2 regions of the Nonomuraea sp. NPDC049607 genome follow, and region 2 is predicted to be linked to the other one. Evidence: riboswitches for the same ligand, from Rfam matches in the RefSeq annotation. Region 2 holds a riboswitch; the other holds the start of a gene.
What was found. Region 2 has a riboswitch for S-adenosylmethionine ahead of thrC (threonine synthase). Riboswitches for the same ligand answer to the same signal wherever they lie in the genome.

Region 1: it holds a riboswitch for S-adenosylmethionine, as region 2 does, so the genes downstream of both, AB0J97_RS03830 (aminotransferase class V-fold PLP-dependent enzyme) here and thrC (threonine synthase) in region 2, are expected to answer to the same signal.

What each region holds. Positions count from the first base shown of each region.
Region 1 covers NZ_JBFAOV010000001.1:776,309-783,605, forward strand. Annotated here, with positions in the region: gene AB0J97_RS03815 (acyltransferase) at 1-483, opposite strand, end outside; gene AB0J97_RS03820 (NADH-quinone oxidoreductase subunit D) at 480-1,625, opposite strand; gene AB0J97_RS03825 (DoxX family protein) at 1,749-2,453, shown strand; gene AB0J97_RS03830 (aminotransferase class V-fold PLP-dependent enzyme) at 2,456-3,742, opposite strand; SAM riboswitch class IV at 3,789-3,904, opposite strand; gene AB0J97_RS03835 (cytochrome P450) at 3,980-5,179, shown strand; gene AB0J97_RS03840 (SAM-dependent methyltransferase) at 5,163-6,125, opposite strand; gene AB0J97_RS03845 (chaplin family protein) at 6,319-6,543, shown strand; gene AB0J97_RS03850 (DUF2520 domain-containing protein) at 6,900-7,297, shown strand, end outside.
Region 2 covers NZ_JBFAOV010000019.1:137,230-145,184, reverse strand. Annotated here, with positions in the region: gene AB0J97_RS31860 (hypothetical protein) at 1-275, shown strand, start outside; gene AB0J97_RS31855 (hypothetical protein) at 253-1,437, opposite strand; gene AB0J97_RS31850 (trehalose-6-phosphate synthase) at 1,479-2,903, opposite strand; gene AB0J97_RS31845 (RNA polymerase sigma factor) at 2,935-3,489, shown strand; SAM riboswitch class I at 3,569-3,709, shown strand; gene thrC (threonine synthase) at 3,723-4,955, shown strand; gene AB0J97_RS31835 (MoaD/ThiS family protein) at 4,981-5,256, shown strand; gene AB0J97_RS31830 (cold-shock protein) at 5,500-5,700, shown strand; gene groL (chaperonin GroEL) at 6,045-7,673, shown strand; gene AB0J97_RS31820 (hypothetical protein) at 7,826-7,955, shown strand, end outside.

The DNA.
Region 1 (7,297 bases), on a different contig from region 2:
GGCCAGCACGTCGTAGCGTCTGTGCAGGTACAGGGCCACCGGCAGCAGCGCGATCAGCACCAGGTAGACGCCGAGGAACCACAGCGGGCTGAGCACGAGCAGCACCACCCGCCACATCCACTCCACGTGGAAGGCCCAGGTGACGACCGCGCCGACGGAGATCCACACGCCGCACAGGAACAACGCGGGCAGGGACAGCGCGCGGATGCGCCGCCACACGAACGCGCCGATGCCGACGCCGCGCGCCTGGGCCCGGTTCCAGGACAGCAGGTGCACGTGGCCGCCGACGTAGAAGAACAGCGGCAGCACCTGGAGCAGCCAGGTCAGGATCCACAACCCGGAGGTGAAGCCGAGCGGACTGGTGGGCTCGGGGCCGGTGGGCTTCCACTCCAGGATCGTGAACGCCCAGTGCCAGACCACCACGACGATGAGGCTGAGGGCGCGCAGCCAGTCGACGTACTTGTCGCGTTCGGGGGTGCTCACTTGTCGATGTCACCCACGACGAAGAACATCGAGCCGAGAATGGCGATCATGTCGGCCACCAGGGTCCCGGGCAGCAGCTCGCGCAGTGCCTGGACGTTGCCGAACGACGCCGAGCGCAGCTTGAGCCGCCACGGCGTCTTGTCGCCCTTGGAGACGAGGTAGTAGCCGTTGATGCCGAGCGGGTTCTCCGTCCACGCGTACGTGTGGCCCTCCGGCACCTTGAGCACCTTCGGCAGGCGCTGGTTGACCGGCCCGGGAGGCAGCTCGCGCAGCCGGGCGACGCACGCGTCGGCGAGGTCGAGCGAGACCTTGAGCTGCTCGAACAGCACCTCGAACCGGGCATGGCAGTCGCCGTCGCGCCGGGTGACGACCTTGACCGGCAGCTCCCCGTACGCCAGGTACGGGTCGTCGCGCCGCAGGTCGAGATCGACGCCGGAGGCGCGGGCGATGGGCCCGCTGACGCCGTACTGGAGGATCTGCTCGCGGGTCAGCACGCCGACGCCCTTGGTGCGGGCGAGGAAGATCTCGTTGTTCAGGATGAGGTTCTCGATGTCGGGCACCCGGCGGCGGGTCTCGGCCACGGCCTCGGCGACCCGGTCGAGCCAGCCGAGCGGCAGGTCCTCCTTCAGGCCGCCGACCCGGTTGAACATGTAGTGCATGCGCCCGCCGGAGATCTCCTCCATGACGGCCTGGATGCGTTCGCGCTCGTTGAAGGCGTAGAAGACGGGGGTGATCGCGCCCAGTTCGAGAGGGTAGGAGCCGAGGAACATCAGGTGGTTGAGCACCCGGTTGAGCTCGGCCAGCAGCGTACGCGCCCACACGGCCCTGACCGGCACCTCCATGCCGAGCAGCCGCTCGGCGGCCAGCACGACGCCCAGCTCGTTGGCGAACCCCGACAGCCAGTCGTGCCGGTTGGCGAGCATGATGATCTGGCGGTAGTCGCGGACCTCGAACAGCTTCTCCGCGCCCCGGTGCATGTAGCCGATGATCGGCTCGGCCGCCGTGATGCGCTCGCCGTCGAGGGTGAGCCGGAGCCTGAGCACGCCGTGCGTGGAGGGGTGCTGGGGACCGATGTTGAGGATCATGTCCTCGGTCGCCAGCTCCTTCGCGCCGGCGCCGATCCCGACCACGCGTTCCGTCATAGGGCCCATGCTGCCACCGTCCCGCAAGGTGAGCCAGCGTGGGGGATGGTCAAGGAATCGTATGGCAACGCATCCCGAAGCCAGACATGGGGATCAATACCGGGAACGGGGGGAGAAAGCACTGTGAGAAGAGTTCTGTTTGATGTGGCGGCCCTGATCTCCCGGGTGGTACTCGGCGTGATCTTCGTGGTCCACGGCTGGCAGAAGTGGCAGGGCGGGCTGGGTGCCGCGGCGGGACAGTTCCGGGAGATGGGCATTCCCATGCCTGGGTTGTCCGCCGGATTCGCCGCCATTGTGGAGCTGATCGGCGGCGTCCTGTTGATCCTCGGCCTGCTGGTCCGGCCGGTGGCGTTGTTGCTGCTCATCGACATGATCGGCGCGATCGTCTTCGTGCACGCAGGACACGGGGTGTTGTCGCAGAACGGGGGATGGGAGCTGCCAGGCGCGCTCGGCGCGCTCTCGCTGATGCTCGCCGCGCTGGGTGGCGGCCGCATCGGCCTCGACGGCATCGTCCACTCGATGTTCCGCCGCCGCAAGGAACGCCGGATCGCCGAGGACGACCTCGCCGCGCACCGGCCGGCCCGGCGTGCCGAGCCGACGACGGTCGTCACCGAGGGGCCCGTGACACAGCCCGGCCCGGAGAGCGGCCCGACGCGACCCGAGGGCGGCCCGACGACGCCGGTCCGGCCCGAGGGCGAGGTCGAGCACCCCAACGTGCCGAGGCAGCCCAACGCGCCGCGCCCCGGGCACCTCAACGACGAGGACATGAGGGACATCGACGCCCTGGTGTCCGACGAGCCGCCCCACCCGAAGCCGCCCAACCGCTGAGCTCAGCGGCCGACCAGGTCCCGCAGGGCCTCGACCAGGCGGTCGACGTGCTCCTGCGTGCTGCCGATGCCGATGGAGGCGCGTACCGCGGAGGCGGTCCCGTCCTCGCAGCCGCCGTCCGAGGTGCCCAGCAGGTGCCGGACGAACGGGTGCGCGCAGAACTTCCCGTCACGCACGCCGATGCCGTACTCGCCGGACAGCGCCTCGGCCACCTCCCGGGCCGAGTAGCCGTCCACGACGAACGACACGATCCCCACCCGGGGGTGGTCCTCGCCCCACAGCGACAGCTCGCGCACCCCCTCGATCGACGACAGACCGGTACGCAGCCGGGCGATCAGGCGCTCCTCCTCGCGCACCAGCTCCGTCCACCCGGTGGCGGTGAGCGCGTCGCAGGCGGCGGCCAGGGCGATGGCGCCGAGCACGTTGGGGGTGCCGGCCTCGTGGCGGGGCTCGGGGTCATCGTGCCACTCGGTGGTCTCGCCGACCGAGCGCACCGCGCCGCCGCCCTTCAGGTACGGCTCGCCCTCGGCCAGCCAGTCACGGCGTCCGATCAGCACGCCGGCGCCGAAGGGCGCGTACAGCTTGTGGCCGGAGAAGGCCACGTAGTCCAGGTCGAGCGCGGTCAGGTTGAGCCTGCGGTGCGGGACGAGCTGGGCGGCGTCCACCAGGATGCGGGCGCCGTGCCGGTGGGCGATGTGGGCCAGGGCGGCGATGGGCCACAGTTCGCCGGTGACGTTGGAGGCGGCGGTGACCACGAGCAGCTTGGGGCCCTCGATCCCGGCCAGCGCCTCGTCGGCGGCGCGGACGGCCTCACCGGGGAAGGCGGGCGGCGCCAGGCGCACGGACCGCGCCCAGGGCAGCAGCGAGGCGTGGTGCTCGGAGTCGAAGACGACGGCGGTCGCGTCCTCGGGCAGGCAGCGGGCCAGCAGGTTGGTGGCGTCGGTGGTGTTGCGGGTGAAGATGACGGCGTCGTCGGCACGGGCGCCGACGAAGGCCCTGACCGTGTGGCGGGCCTGCTCGTACCGGGCGGTGGTGAGCTGGGAGGCGTAGCCCGCGCCGCGGTGGACGCTGGAGTAGGCCGGGAGCGCGGCGGCGACGGCGGCGCTGACCGGCTCAAGACAGGGGGCGCTGGCGGCGTAGTCGAGGTTGGCGTAGCTGACCAGGCGGCCGCCCTTGACCGGCACCTCCAGGTCGGCGCCGAGCACGGCGGGGATCGGCCGTCCGGAGGCGGCGACGGGGGTCTCGGCGGCCTGGGCGGGCACGGAGTTGAAGATCGTCAAAGTGGACATGGCACGGCTCCTCACGGGTCGGTCGGACCCCTGGGAACAGCCACGGAGCCCGCGCTTGCCCGCCACACCTCGTGACGGACCAGGTCTTCACCCGGGGCACCCCGCCGCGGACGCGAGGGTTGCCGGCCAGCTAGCCGGGGCTTGTCGCTGGCACTCATGACCTACGACGGCACTATAACCGACACCGGGGCACGATTCGCAAGCCCAGCAGGTCAACCCGTCTCATAAGATGAAATAGTGCGCTTTGATCCCTGGAATCCGGATTTCGTCGTCGACCCCTATCCGGCGTACGACGAGCTGAGGCGCGAGGCGCCCGTACGCTACTTCGAGCCGTCCAACCAGTGGCTGATCTCCCGGCACGCGGACGTGAACGCGCTGCTCAGAGACCGCCGGCTGGGCCGCGACTACACCCACGTCGCCACGCACGAGGAGTTCGGCCGGCAGCCCGAGCCGGAGTTCCAGGAAGCCTTCTGGCGCGTCAGCAGGAACGGCATGCTGGAGGTCGAGCCGCCGGACCACACGAGGCTGCGCCGGCTGGTGTCCAAGGCGTTCACGCCGCGCATGGTCGAGTCGCTGCGCCCGCGCGTCCGGGCCATCGCCGAGAGCCTGATCGACGCGTACGTCGAGAAGGGCGGCGGCGACCTGATCGCCGAGGTCGCCGAGCCGCTGCCGGTCACCGTCATCGCCGAGATGCTCGGCGTGCCCGAGCAGGACCGTCACCTGCTGCGCCCGTGGTCGGCCGACATGTGCGGCATGTACGAGCTCAACCCCAGCCTGGAGACCCAGCACCAGGCGGTGCGCGCGGCCGAGGAGTTCGAGTCCTACCTCAAGGACCTGGCCCGCGAACGCATCGCCAACCCCGGCGAGGACCTGGTCAGCGCCCTGGCCGCGATCCCCGAGCTGACCCTCGACGAGCTGGCCGGCACCTGCGTCCTGCTGCTGAACGCGGGCCACGAGGCCACGGTCAACGTCTCCGGCAACGGCTGGCGGGCCCTGCTGAAGAACCCCGGCGAGCTGGCCCGGCTGCGCGCCGACCGTTCGCTGCTGCCGACCGCCATCGAGGAGCTGCTGCGCTACGACACCCCGCTCCAGCTCTTCGAGCGCTGGGTGCTGGAGGACATCGAGGTCCACGGCGTGCGGATCCCGCGCGGCTCGGAGGTGGCCTGCCTGTTCGGCTCGGCCAACAGGGACCCCGAGGTGTTCGAGGACCCGGACCGGCTCGACCTGGGCCGCCCGGACAACCCGCACATCTCCTTCGGCGCGGGCATCCACTTCTGCCTGGGCGCGCCGCTGGCCAGGATCGAGCTGACGGAGTCGTTCACCGCGCTGCTGGACCGGGTCGGGACGATCGAGCTGCGCGCGGAGCCGGTCTACAAGCCCGGTTTCGTCATCCGCGGCCTGCGCTCGCTCGACCTCGACGTCACCGGCTCTGGCTGAGCCAGCCGAACCCGCCCAGCCCGGCCGGATCGATCAGCTCTGCCTCCTCCGACGCCCGCGACAGCGCCCGTACGTAGGCGCGCGGATCGGCGGCGGCGAGGTCGACCGGCGGCCGGGCGCCGGTGAGGCCCAGCGCCCGCAGCATGTCGCGCTGTGTGGACAAGGTTGTGGATATCGCGCCGGCCCGCCGCCCGGCCTCGGCGCACGCGTCGAGGGCGACGTGGGCGGTGATGTCGCAGGTCCCGTCGGGGACGGGGGCCACGACCGCGCCGCCGCGGTAACCGGTCAGCGTGCCACAGAGCGGTCGGTTATCCACAGGGTGTGCATAATCCACGGCTATCGCCCGGCCGTGGGTGAGACGTACCAGAACGGAGGCCCAGGCGTCGTCGCGGGGGCGGCCGATCTCGGCGCGGGTGCCCACGTGCGGCAGCGGCCACCAGCGTTCGAGCCATTCGCGGTCGGCGGGCCGCAGCGGGCCGCCGAGGCGCTCCTCGCCGGTCCTGGTGTTGACCATGACCAGACGGGGGCCGCCGGAGGTCTGCTCGGCCACGTCGAGCGGGATGTTGTCGAGCCACTCGTTGGCGACGGCCAGCCCGGTGATGCTGGACGGCAGGCAGCGGCTCCATTCCACCTGCTCGGGCAGCCCGGCGGGCCGGGGCGACAGGTCGACGCAGGTGACCCGCAGCCGGTCGCGCAGAGCGGGCTCGGCCGCCGCGAGGATGCGGCTGACCAGCACCCCCTCGCCCGCGCCGACGTCGACCAGGTCGAGCCGCTCGGGGGAGCCGAGCTCGGAGTCCACCTCCACCAGCAGGGCCAGGACCGCCTCCGCGAACACGGCCGAGGCTCCGACCGAGGTGCGGAAGTGGCCCGAGGGGCGTTCGCGGAGGTAAAAGCCCTCCTCGCCGTAGAGCGCGCGTTCCGTGGCGGCGCGCCAGGTGAGCCACATGAGGGTGACTATCTCATGACCGAAGGGTTCGACACGCAGAGTCGTCCATTGACTACTCTTGGTCGCTACATTGCGCTAACGTTTACGCACTGTCACAGAGCGACTGCGTTTCGCCCATCCGCGGTAAGCGGCGAGCCGGATCGCTCCACCGAAGCATTGCGGCCCTGAGGCCGCAGACTGAGAGGAGCCCCCCGTGAAGAAGGTTCTGGTCATGGCAGGTGCCATCGCCCTCCTGGCCCTGGCGGCCCCCGCGCACGCCGACGACGTCACCCACGGCAACAACGGCATCCTGAGCGGCAGCCCGATCCACCTGCCCATCACCGCCGTCGTGCCCGTCTGCGGCAACAACATCGGCATCCAGGCGGTGCCGATCAACGGCTGCCAGGGGAGCCCCAACACCGCGGTCTACAGCCGCTGAGGCAGGGAGAGCCCGGACCGCTCGCGCGCGGTCCGGGCTCTGATCCCGGCCGGTCAGTCGGCGGATGACCGGTCAGTGCACCTCCAAGAGGTCGCATCCAGGCGGGCGTCGGGTTGTCAGGACTCGGCGCCCGTCGTCGTGCGTGGACCCCTCTCCTCATCTCTTTCGACAGGGGGTGCATGATTCGTATGCCCCTGTCGCATTTGTCGTTAACTCAACGGGCGGCAAAGCGCCGGACATGCCGGAACGTGTTCGACGGCCCCCGACCTGTCGGCCCCCGCCCGCCGGTTACGCTGGTCCGCAGTGCCTTCACGGTGCCACCACGGTGCCGTTGCGGTCGACAGGGGTGAGACGTCATGGACGCAGGTGATCGCCCGGCACGGCTGACCGTCGGCGTGCTCGGTGCGGGCAAGGTCGGCTCCGTGCTCGGTGCCGCGCTGGCTCAGGCGGGCCACCGGATCGTGGCCGCGAGCGGGGTCTCCGACACCTCGCGCAGATGGGCCGCCGACCGGCTCGGGGTCGAGCTGACCCGGCCCGACGAGGTGGTGGCCGCCTCCCAGCTCATCCTGCTGACCGTCCCCGACGACGCACTGCCCGACCTCGTGGCCGGGCTGGCCCGCACGGGCGCCGACCTCAAGGGCAAGCTGCTCGTCCACGCCAGCGGCGCGTACGGCCTGTCGGTGCTCGACCCCGCCGCGCAGGCGGGTGCGCTGCCGCTCGCGCTCCACCCGGTCATGACCTTCACCGGCCGCGA
Region 2 (7,955 bases):
ACTATCCGGCCAGTGACGTGCAGCCCTGCCCGTTCAACCGGAAGTGGGGCGAGGTCATCGGCCCCAAGGTCACCAGGGGCTACCGGCAGATGGGGGCCGGGCACAAGGCCGCCTACAACGCCTGGCAGGCCAAGTGCGTCAGCTACTCGGGCAACGGCGTGAAGGCCCGCTTCACGCAGCGCGAGTGGTACCTGCCGAAGAGCCGGATCCTCGTCGTGGACCAGTGGGACACGCCCGGCCTGGCCGACACGCTCAAGTACGCCGACTGGACATGAGCACCCCGGTCACCGCGACAGCGATGATCACCGGCACCAGCACGAACGCGGTCCCGGTGCCGTAGCCGTCGGCCAGCGAGCCGAGCAGCAGCGGGCCGACCGCCATGGCGGCGCCCGCCCACACGGGCGAGGCGGCCGCCGCCCGGTCCGCCCGGTCGCCGGAGGCGGCGATCAGCGAGCTCAGCGCGAGCGGGAACTGCAGCGACGCGCCCAGCCCGCTCAGCGCCAGCCCCACGTACGACAGCACCGGCGCGCCGCTCGTCCAGAACAGCAGCCAGCCGAGCGCCATCAGCCCCAGGGCGCCGACGAACAGCGGCGTGGCCGGCAGCCGCAGCGCGAGCTGCGCGCCCGCGAACCTGCCCGCCGCCATGCCGCTGACGAACGCCGTCAGCCCGGTCGCCGCGACGGCCGCCGTCACGCCCGTCCTGAGGGCGAACAGGTCGGCGGCCCACAGGTCGAACGAGAACTCCAGGGCCACGCAGCAGAACAGCACGGCCCCGGCCAGATGGAAGCGCCACCGGCCGCCCTCCCGCGCCTGGACGCCGCCCAGGGCGACCACGTCGTCCTCCCCTTCCACGCCCTGCCGGGGCGCGGGCCAGGAGCGGCCCAGCGCCAGTGCGAGCAGGACGCTGACCGCCGGGGTGATCAGCAGGGCGGCCCGCCAGCCGAGCGCGCTCTGCGCCACCTGGCTGAGCACGAACGTCGCCACGATCCCCACCAGCACGCCCACGGCGTTGGCCTCGCTGAGCGCGGCCGGTCCCGCGGGCCCGTGGTGGTCGCTGAGCTCGGCCATCGCCGCGTAGAGCATGACCGAGCCGAAGCCGCCGGCCACGCCGTAGCCCAGCAGCGTCAGGGGCAGCGCGGAGGTGGCCATGACCAGCAGCACGCCGGCGTTCATCCCGGCCAGGCCGACCCAGCACGTCACGCGTCGGCCGAGGAGCCTGGTGAGCAGGGGCAGGGTGAGGCCGGCGCCGACCGTGCCGAGCGCCATGGCGGTGCCGTGCAGCCCGGCGACGGTGGCCGTGGTGCGCTGGTCGGCGCGCAGGAGCGGCAGGGCGGCGCTGAGGCCGTACATGAAGGTGGCGAACGCGCCGAGCAGGAGATAGATCAGCCAGGTCGGACGGTCCCGGACGAGTCGGATGGGCACTGAGACCGTCGACACCCGGCAGCCTCCGTCATTGGCAGTGAATCCGACTTCTCATGTTAAAGCAGGGCATCGAGCTGGGATTCCAGCCACTTGTGCGGCGGCAGCGCGGTGGCCGCCTCGTACAGCCGGTCGCGGCGGCGCCTGCGCTCGTCCTCGGGCATCACCAGGGCCTCGTGCAGCGCGGCCGCCGTGCCGCTCACGTCGTAGGGGTTGACCACCAGCGCGTACGGCCCCAGCTCGGCCGCCGCCCCCGCCTCGCGCGAGAGCACCAGGGCGCAGCGCGGCGACAGGACGGGCCCCTCCTTGGCCACCAGGTTCATGCCGTCGCGGATGGGGTTGACCAGCAGCACGTCCGCCAGGCGGTAGGCGGCCAGCGAGCGCGGGTAGTCGTCGTTGACGTTGAGGATGACCGGGTCCCAGTCCTCGGTGGCGTACTCGTCCTCGATCTCGCGCGCGCAGCGCTGCACCGACGCGGTGTACTCGCGGTATTCGGGCAGGTCGTGCCGGCTCGGGTAGGCGAAGGCCAGGTGGACCACCTTGCCGTGCCACTCCGGATGGGCGGCCAGGAACTCCCGGTAGGCCAGCAGCCCGCGCACGATGTTCTTGGACAGCTCGGTGCGGTCGATGCGGACGATCAGCCGCCGCCCGGCCACCTGCTCGGCGAGCGCGGCCATGTGCGACTCGACGTCGGGCTCGCAGGCCCGCGCCCACAGCGCAGCGCCGTCCACGCCCAGGCTGTGCACGCCGACGCGCGTCTTCCTGCCCTCGTGGGTGACCGTGCGGGCCGCGCGGTCCACCCGCGCGCCCAGCAGCGCCTCGCAGCAGTCCATGAACGCCGCCGCCCACCGCGCGGTGAGGAAGCCCGCGTGGTCGGCCCCCAGGATGCCGTCCAGGACCTCCCTGGTCACCGCGTCGGGCAGCAGGGAGAAGTACTCCGGGGGCGCCCACGGCGTGTGGCTGAAATGGGCGATGCGCAGGTCGGGGCGCTCGGCGCGGAGCATCGCCGGGGTGAGCGTCAGGTGGTAGTCCTGGACCATCACGCGCGCGCCGTGCCCGGCCTCCTCGGCCAGCGCCAGCGCGAACGCGCCGTTGTAGTCGCGGTAGGACTCCCACTCGCGCCGGAACTTGGTGCCGAAGCTGGGGGAGTTGGGGATGTCGTACAGCAGGTGGTTGACGAACCACAGGGTCGAGTTGGCCACGGCGTTGTAGGCGCGGTGGAAGGTGGCCGCGGGGATGTCGAGCATCCGCAACGCGCCCGTGTCGTAGCCCGTCCGGTCGAGCCGGCCCCCCGGAGCGAGGCGTACGGCGCTGCGGTCGCCGTCGGACAGCGCGGCGCACACCCACAGCACGCCGTGCTCCTTGGCCACCCCCGACAGGCCCGAGACCAGGCCCCCACCACCGCGTTTCATGGTCAGCTCACCGTCGTCGTCGACGGTGAAGGAGACCGGCCCGCGGTTGGACGCCACGAGAACGCTGTTCATTTGGGCTCCCTTCGCCCATAGGATCCCAGCTATGGCGCTAGATGAGCTAACCGAGGAACTCGCCCGCTCGGCCGCGGCCGGAGACCATCGCGCGCTCGGCGAGCTCCTGGCCAGGATCGAGCCTGACGTGATGCGCCACTGCGCCCGGATCCTGCCCTATCACCAGGACGCGGAAGAAGCCTCGCAGGACACACTGCTGGCCGTGGCGCGCAACATCGGGCGGTTCGAGGGGCGGGCCAGGTTCAGCACCTGGCTGCACATCGTGACCGCCAACTGCGCGCGCACCACGTACCGGTCGCTGAAGCGCAGGGCCGCCGAGCAGACGTCGGAGGAGCTGCCGATGCAGAAGCCGGACGCGCGGCGGGTCAGCGTGATCGCCGGCTCGCGGCTCGACCTGCTCGACGCGATGGAGGCGCTGGAGGCCGACAAGCCCGACCTGGCCCAGGCGCTGGTGCTGCGCGACATCGTCCAGCTCGACTACAACGAGGTGGCCGAGCAGCTCAACATCCCGCTCGGTACCGCCAAGTCCCGCATCCACCAGGCCCGCAAGTACGTGCAGGGAGTCCTCGGGGAGGACTATCGGTGAGACAAGCTTTCTCACCTTCTGAGATGGGTGGCCGTTTCGGCCACTTGAGAAGGTAGAGTCCCTTTCGACAACTGAATATTGCTCATCCAGAGGGGTGGAGGGACCGGCCCTGCGAAGCCCCGGCAACCCTCCCGGCTTGTACTCGCGACCTGGCGAGGCCGACCGGGACAAGGTGCCAATTCCGGTTCGCGGTCAAGGTGGCCGCGGGCGAAGATGAGGGAAGGCCTCGCTTCATGTCGCTCGACTTTGGTCCTGCCGTCGCTCTGTCCTGCCGCGAGTGCGGCACGCGCTACCCCCTGGGCCCCAGCTTCGCCTGCCTGGAGTGTTTCGGGCCGCTCGAAGCGGCCTACTCCTTCGGCCAGGTGACCCGCGCGGACATCGAGTCCGGCCCCGCCAACATCTGGCGCTACCGTTCCCTGCTTCCGGTCCCCGCCGACGTGGCGAGCAAGCCCAACATGAACCCGGGCTGGACGAAGCTGGTCAAGGCCGGCAACCTCGGCAAGGCGCTCGGCCTCCGGTCCCTGTTCGTGAAGGACGACTCGGGCAACCCCACCCACTCCTTCAAGGACCGCGTGGTCGCCATCGCCGTCGAGGCGGCCAGGAACTTCGGGTTCCACACGCTCTCCTGCTCCTCCACGGGCAACCTCGCCGGCGCGGTCACCGCCGCCGCCGCGCGGGCCGGCCTCGACGCGTGCGTGTTCATCCCGGCCGACCTCGAAGCGGCCAAGATCGCCATGGCCCGGGTGTTCGGCGGCCGGCTGGTCGGGATCGAGGGCACCTACGACGAGGTCAACCGGTTCTGTTCCGAGCTGATCGGTGACCCGCTGGGCGAGAGGTGGGGGTTCGTCAACGTCAACCTGCGGCCGTACTACGCCGAGGGGTCCAAGACGCTCGCGTACGAGATCGCCGAGCAGCTCGGCTGGCGGCTGCCGGAGCAGATCGTCATCCCCATCGCCTCGGGCTCCCAGCTCACGAAGATCGACAAGGGGTTCAAGGAGCTGATCGCGCTCGGGCTGGTCGAGGACACGCCGTACAAGGTGTTCGGGGCGCAGGCGGCCGGGTGCTCGCCGGTCTCGACGGCGTACAAGGCGGGGCACGACGTGGTCCAGCCGGTCAAGCCGGACACGATCGCCAAGTCGCTGGCCATCGGCAACCCCGCCGACGGGCCGTACGTGCTGGACATCGCCCGGCGTACCGGCGGGGGCGTCGAGGACGTCACCGACCCGGAGATCGTCGCCGCGATCAAGCTCCTGGCCTCCACCGAGGGCATCTTCGCCGAGACCGCGGGCGGCGTCACGGTGGGCGTGCTGAAGAAGCTCGTCGAGACGGGCAGGCTCGACCCCGAGGCCGAGACCGTGGTCCTGAACACCGGCGACGGCCTCAAGACGCTCGACGCGATCAGCGACGACGCGCGGCCCACCGCCGTGATCCGGCCCTCTCTCGACGCGTTCCGCGCGACTGTCTGACAATCCAGGAAAGGCAACAAAAACCATGAGCGTTTCTGTGCGGATTCCCACCATTCTGCGCACTTACACCGGGGGTAACGCCGAAGTGAGTGGCGAAGGGGCGACTCTTCGTGACGTTCTCGCCAAGCTCGACTCCGACTACCCGGGGATCGGCGCGAGAATTCTGGATGAATCGGGCAAGATTCGTCGTTTTGTCAACGTTTACGTTGGCGAAGAGGATGTCCGTTTCGTCGAAGGCTTGGACACTCCCGCCCCCGAAGGCACACAGATCTCCATCATCCCCGCCGTCGCGGGCGGCTGACCGCCGGACCCCCCGACTCTTGAAGGCGCCCCTTGTGGGCGCCTTCTTGTTTTAGAACCCAATTCAACTCGAACGACTCAGCCTTCGATGAAATTAGCGGTTTGTCGATTGACTCTGTTGCCAAACCCCGTGCCACAGGTATGGTCGAGGGCGATCGTATGGCTGATTTTCCCAAAAGTCAGGCGATTACAGGTCTCGCGGAGGAATGGGCGAGATCTGCGAGCCCAGTAAGAGGAGTCGGAAGTGGCGCAGGGCACCGTCAAGTGGTTCAACGCGGACAAGGGCTACGGCTTCATCGCGGTAGACGGTGGTAAGGATGTATTCGTCCATTACTCAGCGATCATGATGGACGGGTACCGATCTCTCGAACAGGGTCAGCGCGTCGAGTTCGAGATCACGCAGGGCCAGAAGGGGCCGCAGGCGGAGTCCGTCCGCGCGGTCTGACCCACCGTCGCCGGTGTGAACCGGGCGGCACGCGCGGCAGCGCAGTCCGCGTGAGCCCGCCACTGTTTCCTCCGTCGGCTTCGCACGGCGGGCCGCACCTCCTGGGGCGGCTCGCCGTACGAACCGGTGTGCCCGATGACCTGCCCGATGACCTGGGGCAGGGGGCCCGTGGCTTGCACTCGGCAGGGTAGAGTGCTAAACAGTTCGTTGGCACTCTGTATGGCAGAGTGCCAACAACCCGGATCGAGACGATGGGGTCTGCCGAACGGAGATGCAGACCCATGCCGTCGCGGGCGTCGGCTCGGTCCAGCACACGCCACCCTGCATCTGGGAGGTCTAGCCTTATGGCAGCCAAGATGATCGCGTTTGACGAGGACGCCCGGCGCGGTCTCGAGCGCGGTATGAACCAGCTCGCCGACGCCGTCAAGGTGACCCTTGGTCCCAAGGGGCGCAACGTCGTGCTGGAGAAGAAGTGGGGCGCTCCCACGATCACCAACGACGGCGTCTCCATCGCCAAGGAGATCGAGCTCGAGGACCCGTGGGAGAAGATCGGCGCCGAGCTGGTCAAGGAAGTCGCCAAGAAGACTGACGACGTCGCCGGCGACGGCACCACCACGGCCACCGTGCTCGCCCAGGCGCTGGTGCGCGAAGGTCTGCGCAACGTCGCCGCCGGCGCCAACCCGATGGCACTGAAGAAGGGCATCGAGGCCGCCGTCGAGCGCGTCAGCGAGGAGCTCTCCAAGCTGGCCAAGGACGTGGAGACCAAGGAGCAGATCGCCTCCACCGCCTCCATCTCCGCCGCCGACCCCGAGATCGGCTCGCTCATCGCCGAGGCGATGGACAAGGTCGGCAAGGAAGGCGTCATCACCGTCGAGGAGAGCAACACCTTCGGTCTCGAGCTTGAGCTCACCGAGGGCATGCGCTTCGACAAGGGCATGACGTCGATGTACTTCGTGACCGACTCCGACCGTATGGAGGCCGTGCTCGAAGACCCGTACATCCTGATCGTCAACAGCAAGGTCTCGGCCAACAAGGACCTGCTGCCGCTGCTCGACAAGGTCGTGCAGTCCGGCAAGCCGCTGCTGATCATCGCCGAGGACGTCGACGGCGAGGCTCTGGCGACCCTGGTGGTCAACAAGATCCGCGGCCTGTTCCGCTCCGTGGCCGTCAAGGCCCCGGGCTTCGGCGACCGCCGCAAGGCCATGCTGGGCGACATCGCGATCCTGACCGGTGGTCAGGTCATCGCCGAGGAGGTCGGCCTCAAGCTGGAGACCGCCACCCTCGACCTGCTCGGCCGCGCCCGCAAGGTCGTGGTGACCAAGGACGAGACCACCATCGTCGACGGCGCCGGTGACGCCGAGGCGATCTCCGGCCGGGTCAACGAGATCCGCGCCGAGATCGAGCGCACCGACTCCGACTACGACCGTGAGAAGCTGCAGGAGCGCCTGGCCAAGCTGGCCGGTGGCGTGGCGGTCATCAAGGCCGGCGCGGCGACCGAGGTCGAGCTCAAGGAGCGCAAGCACCGCATCGAGGACGCCGTGCGCAACGCCAAGGCGGCCGTCGAGGAGGGCATCGTCCCCGGCGGTGGCGTGGCGCTGCTGCAGGCCGGCGCCAAGGCGTTCGACAAGCTCGAGCTCAACGGCGACGAGGCCACCGGCGCGGCGATCGTGAAGAAGGCTCTGGAGGAGCCGCTCAAGCAGATCGCGGTCAACGCCGGTCTCGAGGGTGGCGTCGTCGTGGAGAAGGTGCGCAACCTGACCCCGGGCGAGGGCCTCAACGCCGCTTCCGGCGAGTACGTCAACATGTTCGAGTCCGGGATCATCGACCCGGCCAAGGTGACGCGCTCCGCGCTGCAGAACGCCGCCTCCATCGCGGCGCTCTTCCTGACCACCGAGGCCGTCATCGCGGAGAAGCCCGAGAAGACCCCTGCTGCTCCGGCCGGCATGCCCGGCGGCGGCGACATGGACTTCTAGGCTTCGCCTGGTCGCTGACGCATCAGAAGGCGGTTCGGATCTCCAAGGATCCGGCCGCCTTTTGTTGTGTCCAGTGCGGTCACGTTTAGTAGTTATTGACTACGGAAAGTAACGACACGAAGTGACATTCACCGCACAAAAGGAGTAGTTACATGAATTCCCGCACCGCGCGCGTTCTCGGGCTCGGCGCCGTCATGCTGGCCGCCGCTGCCGCCATGACCATGCCGGCCGAGGCCGACGACCACGGTTACCTGGACGAGTCGCTGGAGTACGTGGACGTAC